2 regions of the Mesorhizobium sp. WSM1497 genome follow, and region 2 is predicted to be linked to the other one. Evidence: riboswitches for the same ligand, from Rfam matches in the RefSeq annotation. Region 2 holds a riboswitch; the other holds the start of a gene.

Region 1 (5,990 bases), 1.5 Mb from region 2:
GGACGGAACACCAGCAGCCGTTCGGCTGGGAACACATCGCCCGAAATCGAGACCTCGCCTTCCAGCGTGTAAATGGCGCGCTCTTCCGCATCGGCAGGGATTTTCACGCTGGCGCCGGGCGCCAGGCGCAGGTCGGCGTAGAGCGTCTCCGAATCGGCCCTGACCGGGGACCGTAATCCTTGGAAATCGCCGATGATGAGGCGCCCGTTGACGCCTTCGGCATCAATCTCGGGAAGCCTGACCGCTCCTGTGTTCTCGAACACAGGAGCCACCTCTTCCTTGTCGTCCGGCAGCGCCAGCCATGTCTGCAGGCCGGATACCGACATCGGCGCGCCACGCAGTTCCTCCGGCGTACGCTCCGAATGGACGATGCCGCGGCCGGCGGTCATCAAATTCACGTCGCCGGGCTGAATGACCATTTCGGTGCCGAGGGAGTCGCGGTGCCGGATCTTGCCGTCGAACAGATAGGTGACCGTCGACAGTCCGATATGCGGATGCGGACGGACGTCCAGCGCCTGGCCGGCCCGCAGGATCGCGGGACCCATGCGGTCGAAGAAGATGAACGGACCGACCAACCGCCTTTTTGCCGTTGGCAGGGCACGGCGCACCTGAAAACCACCGATGTCCTTGGCGTTCGGAACGACCATCAATTCGATCTGATCGCTGGCGAACGCATCGCCCACCTCAGGGTCTTTCCCGGGGAAGAAGCTCATGGACTCTCCTTGTCGGTGGTCGAAGGCCGCCTGGCCGCATCAGGCAAAGCGGATGGCCGCCTTTGCCCGCAGCTTGGCCGCCACCTCTTCGCGATTGCGCGGATGCTGATGGGTTTCCAGGGAATCGAGCAGTTCGCGCGCCGAGGCCGCGATGGCGTCGACGGCATGATCGAAGGCGTGCTGGTTCTGCTTCGAGGGTCGCGTCGTTCCGCTCAGCTTGCGGACGAACTGAAGGGCCGCGTCGCGCACCTCGTCATTGGTTGCCGGCGGATCAAAATTGAACAGGGTCTTGATGTTTCTGCACATCGCTTCCGTATCTCCTCTTGTCCTTGAGCTGTTTCAATCGCAACGAGTTATAGCCTCGATCATGATCATGTCCAAAAACCGGTGAGGCGAGGCCATCGTTCGGACCGGCCTCAATCTGCGTCGAGCGGCTCCGTTCCAACCGGCTTGCCGTCGCGCGACAGCCTGATCTTCTCGACCTTGTCCTCGGCGGCCTTCAGCAGCCGGTCGCAATGCGCCTTCAGCGCCTCGCCACGTTCATAGATCCTGATCGACTGGTCGAGCGGCACGTCGCCACGCTCCAGATCATCGACGATCTTCTCCAGCGCATCGAGTGCCTGCTCGAAGCTCATCGCCTTGACGTCTTCGTTGGTCTCACCAGCCATCGTTCATCCTTTCATCAGTCGCCCGACATGGGCGGCGACCGAAAATGCCAATCCCTGCAGATCGTAGCCGCCCTCGAGCAGGCTTACGAGCCGGTTGCCGCTGTGGCGTGCCGCGCGCTGCATCAGCTGGCCGGTCGCCCAGTCGAAATCATCCTCGGTCAGATTGATCTCGGCCAGCGGATCGCGGTGGTGCGCGTCGAACCCGGCCGAAATGATGATCAGGTCGGGCGCGAAATTGTCGAGCGCGGGCAGGACGCGCGACAGGAAGGCATCGCGAAACACTTCGCTGCCGGTCTGCGGCGCCAGCGGTGCGTTGACGATATTGCCGGCGCCCGTTTCGGTCTTCGCTCCGGTGCCGGGATAAAGCGGCATCTGGTGTGTCGAGCAATAGAGCACCGAGGGATCGTCCCAGAAAATATCCTGCGTGCCATTGCCGTGATGCACGTCCCAGTCGACGATGGCAACGCGCTCGACACCGTGTTTCTTCTGCGCATAACGCGCCGCGATCGCCGCCGTATTGAACAGGCAGAAGCCCATGGCCGTGGTCTTTTCGGCATGATGGCCGGGCGGCCGGGCGGCGACAAAGACGTTGTCGGCGCGGCCCGAAAAGACATCATCGACGGCAGCGTTGGCGGCGCCGATCGCAGTGATCGCCGCTTGCCAGCTCTTCGGACTGGCAGTGGTGTCGGCATCGATGCGGGCAATGCCCTCGTCGGGAATGGCGGCGCGCACGCGGGCGACGAAATCGGCGGGATGCGCGTAGAGGATGGTGGCCTCGTCGCCTTCCGGCGCCTGGATACGTTCGAGCCCGGCAAAGGCTTCCTCATCGAGCACGCGCTCGATGGCGCGCAAGCGGTCGGGCCGCTCGGGATGTCCGGGCGGCGTGAGATGCTCGAGGAAGATCGGATGCGTGTAGAGACGGGTGGTCATCGTCCTAATCTAGTGACCCGGATCGACAAAGGCCATGCACGGGCGGCCGATGACTGGGGAAAATCGCGCCTGCGTCCATTCGTGTCGCCGCAGGCATTGGCCTCGCCGGCGCTTCGGCGTAAAGTCCTTGGCACTGCCTGGTGCCCGCCGCAAGCGGGAGAATCGGGAACACGGTTGAATTCCGTGGCGTGCCCAACGCTGTGAGGGGGACCGCGCCGGTAAATGCCACTGTCGATGACGGGAAGGCACCGGACGCGGGTTGATCCCAAGCCAGAAGACCGGCCTGGCAGGCATCGTCATCCGCATGGTCGGGCGGGTGGCATCAGAGCGACGTGCGTCCATTTGGACGCACAAAGTACGCTCTGACCGTTTTGAATCTGCAATCGCAAGGGGACAAGCGATGCCGGAATATATGACCGCTGCCATTGACGATGGATTCGACCAGAATGCGCGCGATGCGGTCTATCGCGCCATGTTCACGCGGCGCGACGTGCGCAGCCATTTCCTGCCCACCGCGATCGATGACGACGTGCTGGCGCGGCTGCTGCTTGCCGCCCATCATGCGCCATCGGTCGGCTTCATGCAGCCATGGAATTTCATTGTCATTCGTGACATCGAGCGACGCGAAAGGGTGCGCGACCTGTTCCTGGCCGCGCGCGAGCAGGAACTGCCGGCGATCGAGACGGAAAAACAGGCGCTGTACCGCAAGCTCAAGCTGGAAGGCATCTGCGAGAGCGCGCTCAACATCTGCATCACTTGCGACCGGCAGCGCTCGAAGGGTTCGCCGCTGGGACGCTGGCACAATCCGGAGATGGATCTCTACAGCACCGTCTGCGCGGTGCAGAATTTCTGGCTGGCCGCGCGTGCCGAGGGCGTTGGCGTCGGCTGGGTGAGCATCATCGAGGCTGAGGCGCTGAAGCGGCTGTTGGCCATTCCGGATCACGTAACGCCAATCGCCTATCTCTGCGTCGGCCGTGTTTCCGAGTTCGCTTCCAAACCGGACCTTGAAACGCATGGTTGGGGACGGCGGCTGCCGCTGCCGGAACTGATCATGAGCGAAACGTTTTCCGGGCAAGGCGAGACACAGCTGAAGTCCACCGTGGCGCGCCTCAACACCGTTTCTGCCTCACCAGACACCATCCGCCCAGCCGATCAGGGTGTGGCGCCGGCCGTACCCCAGCGCGAACCGCCGAAGGAGGCGAGCGCCTTGTCCTTGAGCTCCCTGAACTTCGACGACGCCTCGGTCAGCCGGGCGTCCCAGGCCGGATCGGGCACCTGGCCCGCGATGGTCTTGAAATAGACCTGCATCAGGCAAGCGATGGCGAAAGGCTCGATGAAGGCCGCCTTGAACGCCCAGGCGAAGACGATGGCGAGCACGAAAGCCCAGCCGGCGAGCTGGCCAGGCATCAGGAACAGAATCGCACCAGCAGGCGCCAGCATCATCAGAAAGATGACGAACGAAACGCCCCACATGATGACCGCCAGCCAGACGGCGTTCTTGACCATGACCTTGCCGTTCTGGGCATAGAGCACGACGCCTTGGCGCGCCGTCTCGAAGGGTGAGGCTGAATTGATGCGGATGTTGTAGCCGAGGATGATCTCGTCGACATAGGTCAGCGACAGGCGGATCACCGTGTTGATGAAGGAGACCAGGCCGCTCAGGCCCGGTATAGGCAGGAAGGCGGCGATGCCGCCGAGCAGGCCGGTGATGGCGCGGATGGCACCCTTGACGAGTTGGTCGACGACGAAAAGGATGTTGGCCTCGGCAAAACGCTGGGTCACGATATCCCTGGCGTAGGCGATCTGGTCCTGACCTGCGGGAATGTCGCGGCCGTCGATCAGATGAACCATGACGGCGATGTGGCCGGCCTTGACGATATAGAGGATGTATTCGCGGATCCAGTAGACCGCGATCGAGACGATGCCAAACCCGACCACGCCGCCCCACAGGGCAAAGGACATGGGCCCGTCGGGATCGGTGGAGATATGGCCGACGCCATAGCCGACCGAGGCACCGGTGCCGGTCGCCATGATGTAGGCCAGCGTGATGCCGAAATAGACGATCATACGAAAGACGATGAACGGCCAGGTCCGCATCATGATGGACACCGACCGGCCGATCTCGAAATCCCACATGTGCCCCGAATCTCCGCCTCAGAGATGGTGGAAGAGGATGAACTCAACCCGGCGATTGTCAATTGCCGGCCCTGGCACCACAGGGCGACGAATTCTGGGCAACGGTTTTCTTTCGCAGCCTCTCGCCGGCGCGTTGTCTGACGGAGCATCACGAAAAACCCGCCTGTGCGGCGGGTCACCAGCGCAAATCAGCACCATGGACGAATATGTACCTTAGCTGAGGGCAGGTGTCAAGAAAAAATTCCTATCGGGAACAGCTGCCGGCACGAAAGCTCCGGTGGGAACTTCAATTCGACTGCGGATCCGGCTTCTTGAGCAGGCCTTCGAGCAGTTGCTTGAACGCCGTCACCACCTTCTTGGACGTCGCTTCGGGGTCGCTCGAATTGGCGATCCGTTGCGCTGCCTGGCTGCTCGCTCCGTTGATCAGTCGCGAGGCCGTCTCGGGGTCGAGGCTCGAGACAACGACCCCCTCCTCCTGCAGCGCGGTCAGATGGTCGGTCATTGACACGATGCACGCACTGGCATTCGGCCATTGCGCTGGATCCCCCAGCACGGCCGGGCCATCCCGGAACATGATGCGCTGGATTTCCGGCTCCAGCGCCATCTCGATATAGGTCGAGCACTCGTCGACGAAATGCTGCCAGCGGGTCGGCGCTCTCGACGCGACCTCATTGATGCGCGCCGCCATCTCGCCGTCGATCTGGGCTATGACCGCCTGCAGCAGCCCCTTCTTGTCGCCAAAATGATGATAGAGCGCGCCGCGCGTCAGCCCGGCCGAAGCGGTGAAATCATCCATCGAGGCTTCCGCATAGCCTGTTGTGCCGAAGGCATGGCGGGCCGCCGCGATCAGCTTTGCGCGCGTCTCGGCGATCATCTCCTTGCGGGGTCTGTGCATGGCTTCTGGCCCTATTCACATACGTAACGTATGCCAATTGACATACGCGGCGTATGCTCTATTTAACAATCATACGCTTCGTATGTAATTGCCGAATCGTCCTTTGTCGAGGAACCACCCATGCAAAATCCCTATGCGGAAATCTTTCGTGCCCCCGGAGCCAAGGGCTTTGCGGCCGCCGGATTCATGGCGCGCCTGCCGATCGCCATGGCGCCCATCGGCATCGTGGCGATGCTGTCGCAGACGCGTGGCGAATACTGGCTGGCCGGAGCCGTCTCGGCAACATACGCGCTGGCCAACGCTTTCGTTGCGCCGCAGATATCGAGATTGGTGGACCGCCTGGGCCAGACACAAATCGTCGTGCCCACCACCATCATCGCGGTGCTGGCTTTCGCCGTCCTGATAGCGGCGGCCAACCAGGACTGGCCGGTGTGGACGCTGTTCGTGTCGGCCCTACTGGCCGCGGCCATGCCAAGCATGCCGGCGATGGTGCGGGCGCGCTGGACAGAGATTTTCCGCGGACGGCCGCAGATGAACACCGCATTCGCCTTCGAGTCCGCGGCCGATGAACTGGTCTATATCGCCGGGGCATCGCTATCGGTCGGTCTCAGTGCTGCCCTGTTCCCGGAAGCCGGCGTTCTGGTGAGC
Region 2 (5,990 bases):
ACTGCTCAAAGTCCTCGTCGAAATGGCCGATGCGATCGACAAGCGCTCGACTGAAGAGAGCGGTGCTCAGCGAAATTCCGCGAAGCGTCATGGTACAGCAGTCCGCCTTCGGCTCGAGCTTCTCGTCGTCGATCCGGTCGACCAGCGTCATCAGCGAATAGGTTAGCTCAAGCCCGGAGGTAGCCTCGAAGCGGGCGAGATCGGCCTTGAACCGTCCGGCCAGCGAGATGTCGTCAGAATCCAGGAATGACACGAACTCCGCATCCGGCGGCAGGTGCCGCAGCCCGGCGTTGCGCGCCCTGGCCACGCCCATGTTCGATTGCTGGAAGAGTCGGATGCAGGGGTTTTCGCGCATCATCGAGCGTACGGCCTCAGCAGAGCCGTCGGTCGAACCGTCGTCGATGACGATGATGTCGAGATCGGCGGCGTCCCGCTGCCGCACCAGCGAGCGCAATGCCGAAACGACATAGCGCTCACGGTTGTAGACGGGCATTATCACGCTCAGTTTCACGAAGCGCCCCGCACAAGAAAGTCCGCAATCGTGCCGGCTATCTCCTGTGGCTGCGTCCCCAGCGACAGACGATAGCACGGCAGCAGGCGGGTCAGGTCGCTGAAGAAGCGAAAGCCGCTCTCCCGCTCGCCCGGCATCTGCGCTATGCCGGACGGCGCCAAGGCAATCATGGCATCCCTGCGCGACACCGGCACGATCGAACTTGCCCCGCCTCCGCCGATATGTGGCACCACCAGCGCAACGATGTCCAGAGTTTCGGGCACCGGCCGTGGCGCAATGTCGTCAATGTGAAAAGCATGCTTGCCTTGCCAGTTGAGCGGACCGTGCGCCTTCAGCCGGTGCTTCAGCCCAAGTCGCGCGAATCCCTGGGGATCCTGCTTGAGTGTTGAAAACAACGGGCGGGCAGTCACGCCGTTGGAGAGGTCGACCAGCACATAATCGTCGCCGACGCTGTCCAGCCCGTGGAGGAGGCCGGCGGCGACGGTCCCGGATTTCCCGGCGCCGCCCGCGCCGGCCAGCAGTACGCCCCTGCCTTTGGTGCCGAGCGTCCCCGCATGGGCCAGCCGCATGCCACGTGCCGCATATTCCCAATGGAGGAAGGGGCGCAGCGGCGCTCCCGGCTCCCACGGTGGAAAGGCATCGGCCGAGGCCATCAATTGCACGCCAACGCGACGTTGCGGATCATAGAACTGCCAGAAATCCAGGTCATGGAAATGGTTGCCGCGCAATCCGGCTTCCGCCAGCCTTGTGGCGAAGCCATGCTGTGTGAAGGGTCCTTGGCCCCATCTGGCCGGTGCCGCGATGCCGTCAATGCCGGGATGTGCGACGAAGATGCGGCAGAGGTCGGCAGGCGCTCGGTTGTCCGGAGCCGTGACAAAGCCATGAGCGAAGGCATCCGCCAACGCGCCGGCACTCACAAGCGCGGTCAACTCCAGATGCGGCAAGCCCACCTTGCAGGTCAGTGGATAATGCGCGGCGCTGCTCTGCGCTTGCGCCAGGACATGACGTGCGTAGTCAGTCAGGTTTTCGAGAGTGACGTTTGGCATGGTCTGCCTGTTCCGGAGCTGTCCGGCAACGAGAGCCTGGCGGGCGCCTCAGTTGGCCTGCTTCACCGCGGGCCAGCCGAGGGGCTCCTCGACCTCGTGGATGGGATCGACGACAATGAGGTCGGCAAGGTCGTCATGGATGTCGACCTTGAGGGGCTCGCCGGCAGCGGCGAGCTGAGCCAGCAATTCGCTGGGAACCGGTCTTGCCACGCCATCGGTTGCGGCCGCCAGCAAACCGAATTCGAGCAATTGTGAAACAAAGCCGTCAATCGCGGCGGCATCGAGGGCGCCAATTCCGGTCGCGGCGCCGACCAGTTCGGAGGCAGGCACGCCGGACGACAGTGCATCCCAAAGCCTGCTGCCTGAATCAGAGAAGCCGAAATATTTACCGGTGGTCAGGTCGAGAACGACGGCTTCGCCATCGAAGGATTCAAAGACGATATCCTTGCTGGCAATGGCATATACGCCGGATTGTCGCATGTTTGCTCCCCGCCGAAGCAGGCCGCGGAGATGATCTTCGGGCCCTACGGTCAACCCCACCGTTGCAGGCGTCTAACCATTTGCAGGGTTTTTGGCAAGATGGCTTAGGCCCGGGCGAGCGCAGCTGCAGGCCGCGCGGGCATGGACAGTCTCTGACCGTGCCTGCCGGTCACGCCTCGATTTCAAGCGCTGAAAGCGGCTTCGAGCAACAGGCGAGGATAAAGCCGTCCTCGATTTCGTGATCGAGGATGCCGCCATTGTGGCTCATCTCGACGTCGCCCGCGACCTTCCTCACCTTGCAGGTGCCGCACAGGCCGAACTCGCAGGCGGCGGGAATCCGCACCCCCGAGGCGCGTGCCGTCTGCAGCACCGTCTGGCCGGCGACGCATTCGGCATCGACATCGGAATGCGAGAACCGGATCGGTGTCACGGCCTCCACGGTGGCAGCGGCGCCGTCTTCCGCCGGCGGCGAGAACGGCGCCGGGATCTCCTCCACGGCAGGCGCGGCAAAGCTTTCCTGATGGTATTTCGCCATGTCGAAGCCGGCGGCGTCCAGCATGCCGCGCACGGCGCGCATGAAAGGATCGGGGCCGCAGCAGAAAATCTCGCGCTCGCGGAAATCGGGCGCCAGCAATGGCAGCCGGATCGCGTCGATGCGGCCCATATGGCCGAACCAGCCCTCGCGGCTCGACCGCTCCTCGATCATGAAGCCGAGCGACAGCCCAGGCATGCGGCTGCCGAGCAGTTCGAGCTCCTTGCGGAAAATGATCTCTTCCGGGCGGCGCGCGCAGTTGACGAAGCCGACATCGGTCCATGGGGCGCAGTCGTTCAGCCAGCGCAGCATCGACATCATCGGCGTCACGCCGGAACCGGCCGAAATGAACAGATATTTGGCGGCCGGGTGGCTGTGCAGCGAGAAGTCGCCGGTCGGCCCATAGGCCTTGACGTGCGAACCGGGCGTCAGATGGTCGAACATCCAGCGCGTACCGGTGCTGCCCGCCTGCGCCTTGACCGTCACCGCGATCGAGAACGGCCGCGACGGCGAGGACGACAGCGTGTAGGTGCGCATCAGCGGCCCGTCCGATGTCGGCAGTTCCAGAGTCACGAACTGCCCCGGTTTGTAGCGGAACCAGGTCTGGTTGTCGGAGCGGAAGGTGAAGGTCTTCACGTCAGGCGCTTCGTCGCTGACGCCGATCACTTCCAGCACCTGCAGCCTGTCGTTCCAGGGCGTCATCTGGTCGAGATGGCGATAGAGGCCAAGGTCCGTCATCGCATTCATCCTCTTGTCCCCTGGGCTAGGCGACGCTGCGCAGGGCCGGCCGGCCGCCTTCGGCAAGGCGCGGCCCGATGAACGACGCGTACCACTCGACGAACTGGATCACGCCGCCCTCATGCAGCTCCGAATAGGGGCCTGGTTCATAGGCCGGCGACAGGATGCCGAAGGCGTTTTCCTCGACGATGCGGCGGTCCTGGTCGTTGGTCTCGGTCCAGACATGGGTGAGCTCAGCGAGGTCGTAGTCGACGCCTTCGACCGCATCCTTGTGGACGAGCCATTTCGTGGTCACCGCGGTTTCCGTGGCACTGATCGGCAGCACGCGGAAGGTAACGGCGTGGTCGCCGAGGATATGGTTCCAGGTCGTCGGATAGTGATAGAGCAGCAAGGAGCCGATGCGGTCGGTTGAAACGCTGTCGGACAGGTTCTTCTGGACCGCCCGTTTTCCCGTCATGGTGTAGCTGACGGCATCGCGCAGCAGCGGCGCGCGGGTGGCGCGGTACTGCCCTGCCGGATCGATGCGGAATTTGCTCGGCAAGCCTGATGCCTCGCATCTGGCCCAGTGTGCGACCATTTCAGGGTCGCTGTCGGCGCCATGGACGCCGGTTACGGTTGGAGCCTCGGGGAAGGTCTTGCACAACTCGGGATGATTGGCGGCGCAGTGGTAGCACTCGCGGTTGTTTTCCCAGACCAGCTTCCAGTTGCCCTTCTCGACGATCGTGCTCTCGAAGGCGATCTTTGCTTCACGCAGCCGGTGCGGCAAAAGATAGGGTTCGATCATCGCCCGCATCGGCGCGAAATCTGCCGGTTCCTTGGCCAGGCAGATGAAGATGTAGCCGCCGACGCTCTCGCAGGCGACCGGCTTCAGGCCGAAATCACTCTTGTCGAAACCGTCGGCCATCTGGCGGGCAAACAGCAGGCGGCCGTCCAGCTCGTAGGTCCACTGATGATACGGGCAGACGAGCTTTGCCGCGGTACCCTTCTCCGTGTTGCACACGCGGCTGCCGCGATGGCGGCAGGAATTGTGGAAGGCGTTGATCTTGCCGTGCTGGTCGCGGACAAGGACGACCGGATAATCGCCGACCTGCACGGTGATGTAGCTGCCCGGCTTCGGCAGTTCGCAATCATGGCCGATGAACAGCCAGTCGCGATACCAGATCAGCTCCATGTCGAGCTTGAAGTAGTCCGGATCGGTGTAGAAGGGCTGCTCCAGCGAAAAGCCTTGCCGGCGCCCCTTCAGGAGCCTCAGCATGTCGTTGCGGATATCCATGTCCTGTCCTCGTTCCTAAGGACTGAACTGGTGGTGACGGAGGAAGGATTGAAACACAGGCCGGCTGTGTGCCGGACATGCGCTATCCACCTCTTGACCGCCCACCGCGATCAGTCGAGTCTAAAAATCTCGGGCTGGTTTCCGGGCTCTGGAGTTGTCCTTGCGGACCATCGCGACACCTTCCCAGGCGGTTGCCCAGTGGTCTCCCGTTGCGACTTGAACTCCACCACCGTTGCGGGGGCAGCGCCGGATTCTGACCGGCTTCCCAATTCTCCGCCTCGTCGTCACGAAGCGGCACCTGAGATGGTATGATCTAACCACGATCGCGGGCGCGCCGTCGGCATGAAAACGACATCGTATCCATGCGGCGCGACACGGCATGCGAAACGCTACTGCAGATCGTCGCGGGCCGAGATCCCACCTCCCGGGCGGCCATTTGCCGGCTGCGATCTTCGCGAATCCGACCCTTCGCGGGGGTCAAAAAAGGTTAACGGTTTCGAAAAGTGACTATTAGCTTGCTCTAAAATCGAACCGAACGGTTCGTTTCTGTTGACGGTGCGTGCAGGACGGTGTGAACGCTGGGCCTCTGAAACAGTCAGTGATCCATCAGGTGGATACACCTAACGCACTGATGTGAAGAAGAAAAATGCATCCGTAGATTCCGTTGGCACAATTTCAAGGTGTGGATTCATGGTCCACACGGAACAACTTCGTGATTGGAAAAGACGACCTTGCCCTCCCACATCGGGGCTGTCCGAACGACGCGATTTCATTTCCAAGACACGCCGCTAGACGGACGGAAAAAGACGATACTGGAGTACCAAAAATGAAAAAGATCATTCTCACTGCCGCAGCCCTTCTGGCCATTTCCGGCAGCGCCTTCGCTGGTAGCGACCACTACGGTTCGAACGCCGCGGCAGCCACTGCTGTCGACAGCTCGTACACCGCTTCGACCAAGAAGTCGGAACCGGCTGCTCAGGCGCCTGCCCAGGGTGCTGACCGCAACCTCTTCGGCAACAACTAACAGCCGATTCCCAGTTTTCCGGTCGACGGCGGGCTCGCCCGCCGCCCTGGCGAAATTCAGACATTCAGGAGTATTCAAGATGAACAAGATCCTCATTGCTGCCGCCGCCGTTCTGGCCATCACCGGCAGCGCTTTCGCGGGCAGCGACAACTACGGTTCGAACGGCCCGAACCAGCCTGCCGCCGCTGTGGACCAGTCGTACACGGCTTCCACCAAGACCTCGGAACCGGCTGCCCAGACGCCCGCTCAGGGCAGCGACCGTAACCTCTTCGGTCGCTAACAACCAATTTCGCAACCGACGGCAGCTGTGTCTGCCGTCCTGGCGAAATCCAGAATTCAGGAGACTAAAATGAACAAGATCCTTATTGCTGCCGCCGCCGTTCTGG

Evidence for each region. A riboswitch is a leader RNA that binds a small molecule or an ion and turns the genes downstream of it on or off. The one in region 2 is predicted to bind cobalamin.
Region 1: another riboswitch for cobalamin. It lies ahead of bluB (5,6-dimethylbenzimidazole synthase); the one in region 2 lies ahead of A9K65_RS02000 (aromatic ring-hydroxylating dioxygenase subunit alpha).

The regions. Positions count from the first base shown of each region.
Region 1 is NZ_CP021070.1:5,625,966-5,631,955, forward strand. Features, by position in the region: gene A9K65_RS27670 (pirin family protein) at 1-713, opposite strand, end outside; gene A9K65_RS27675 (DUF2277 domain-containing protein) at 753-1,019, opposite strand; gene A9K65_RS27680 (exodeoxyribonuclease VII small subunit) at 1,130-1,381, opposite strand; gene A9K65_RS27685 (histone deacetylase family protein) at 1,385-2,311, opposite strand; cobalamin riboswitch at 2,433-2,613, shown strand; partial or broken gene bluB (5,6-dimethylbenzimidazole synthase) at 2,724-3,341, shown strand; gene A9K65_RS27695 (hypothetical protein) at 3,464-4,447, opposite strand; gene A9K65_RS27700 (TetR/AcrR family transcriptional regulator) at 4,734-5,342, opposite strand; gene A9K65_RS27705 (MFS transporter) at 5,463-5,990, shown strand, end outside.
Region 2 is NZ_CP021070.1:434,714-440,703, reverse strand. Features, by position in the region: gene A9K65_RS02020 (glycosyltransferase family A protein) at 1-511, opposite strand, end outside; gene A9K65_RS02015 (serine kinase) at 508-1,557, opposite strand; gene A9K65_RS02010 (PqqD family protein) at 1,606-2,037, opposite strand; gene A9K65_RS02005 (hybrid-cluster NAD(P)-dependent oxidoreductase) at 2,207-3,307, opposite strand; gene A9K65_RS02000 (aromatic ring-hydroxylating dioxygenase subunit alpha) at 3,333-4,580, opposite strand; cobalamin riboswitch at 4,695-4,897, opposite strand; gene A9K65_RS01995 (DUF680 domain-containing protein) at 5,407-5,604, shown strand; gene A9K65_RS01990 (DUF680 domain-containing protein) at 5,684-5,884, shown strand; gene A9K65_RS01985 (DUF680 domain-containing protein) at 5,954-5,990, shown strand, end outside.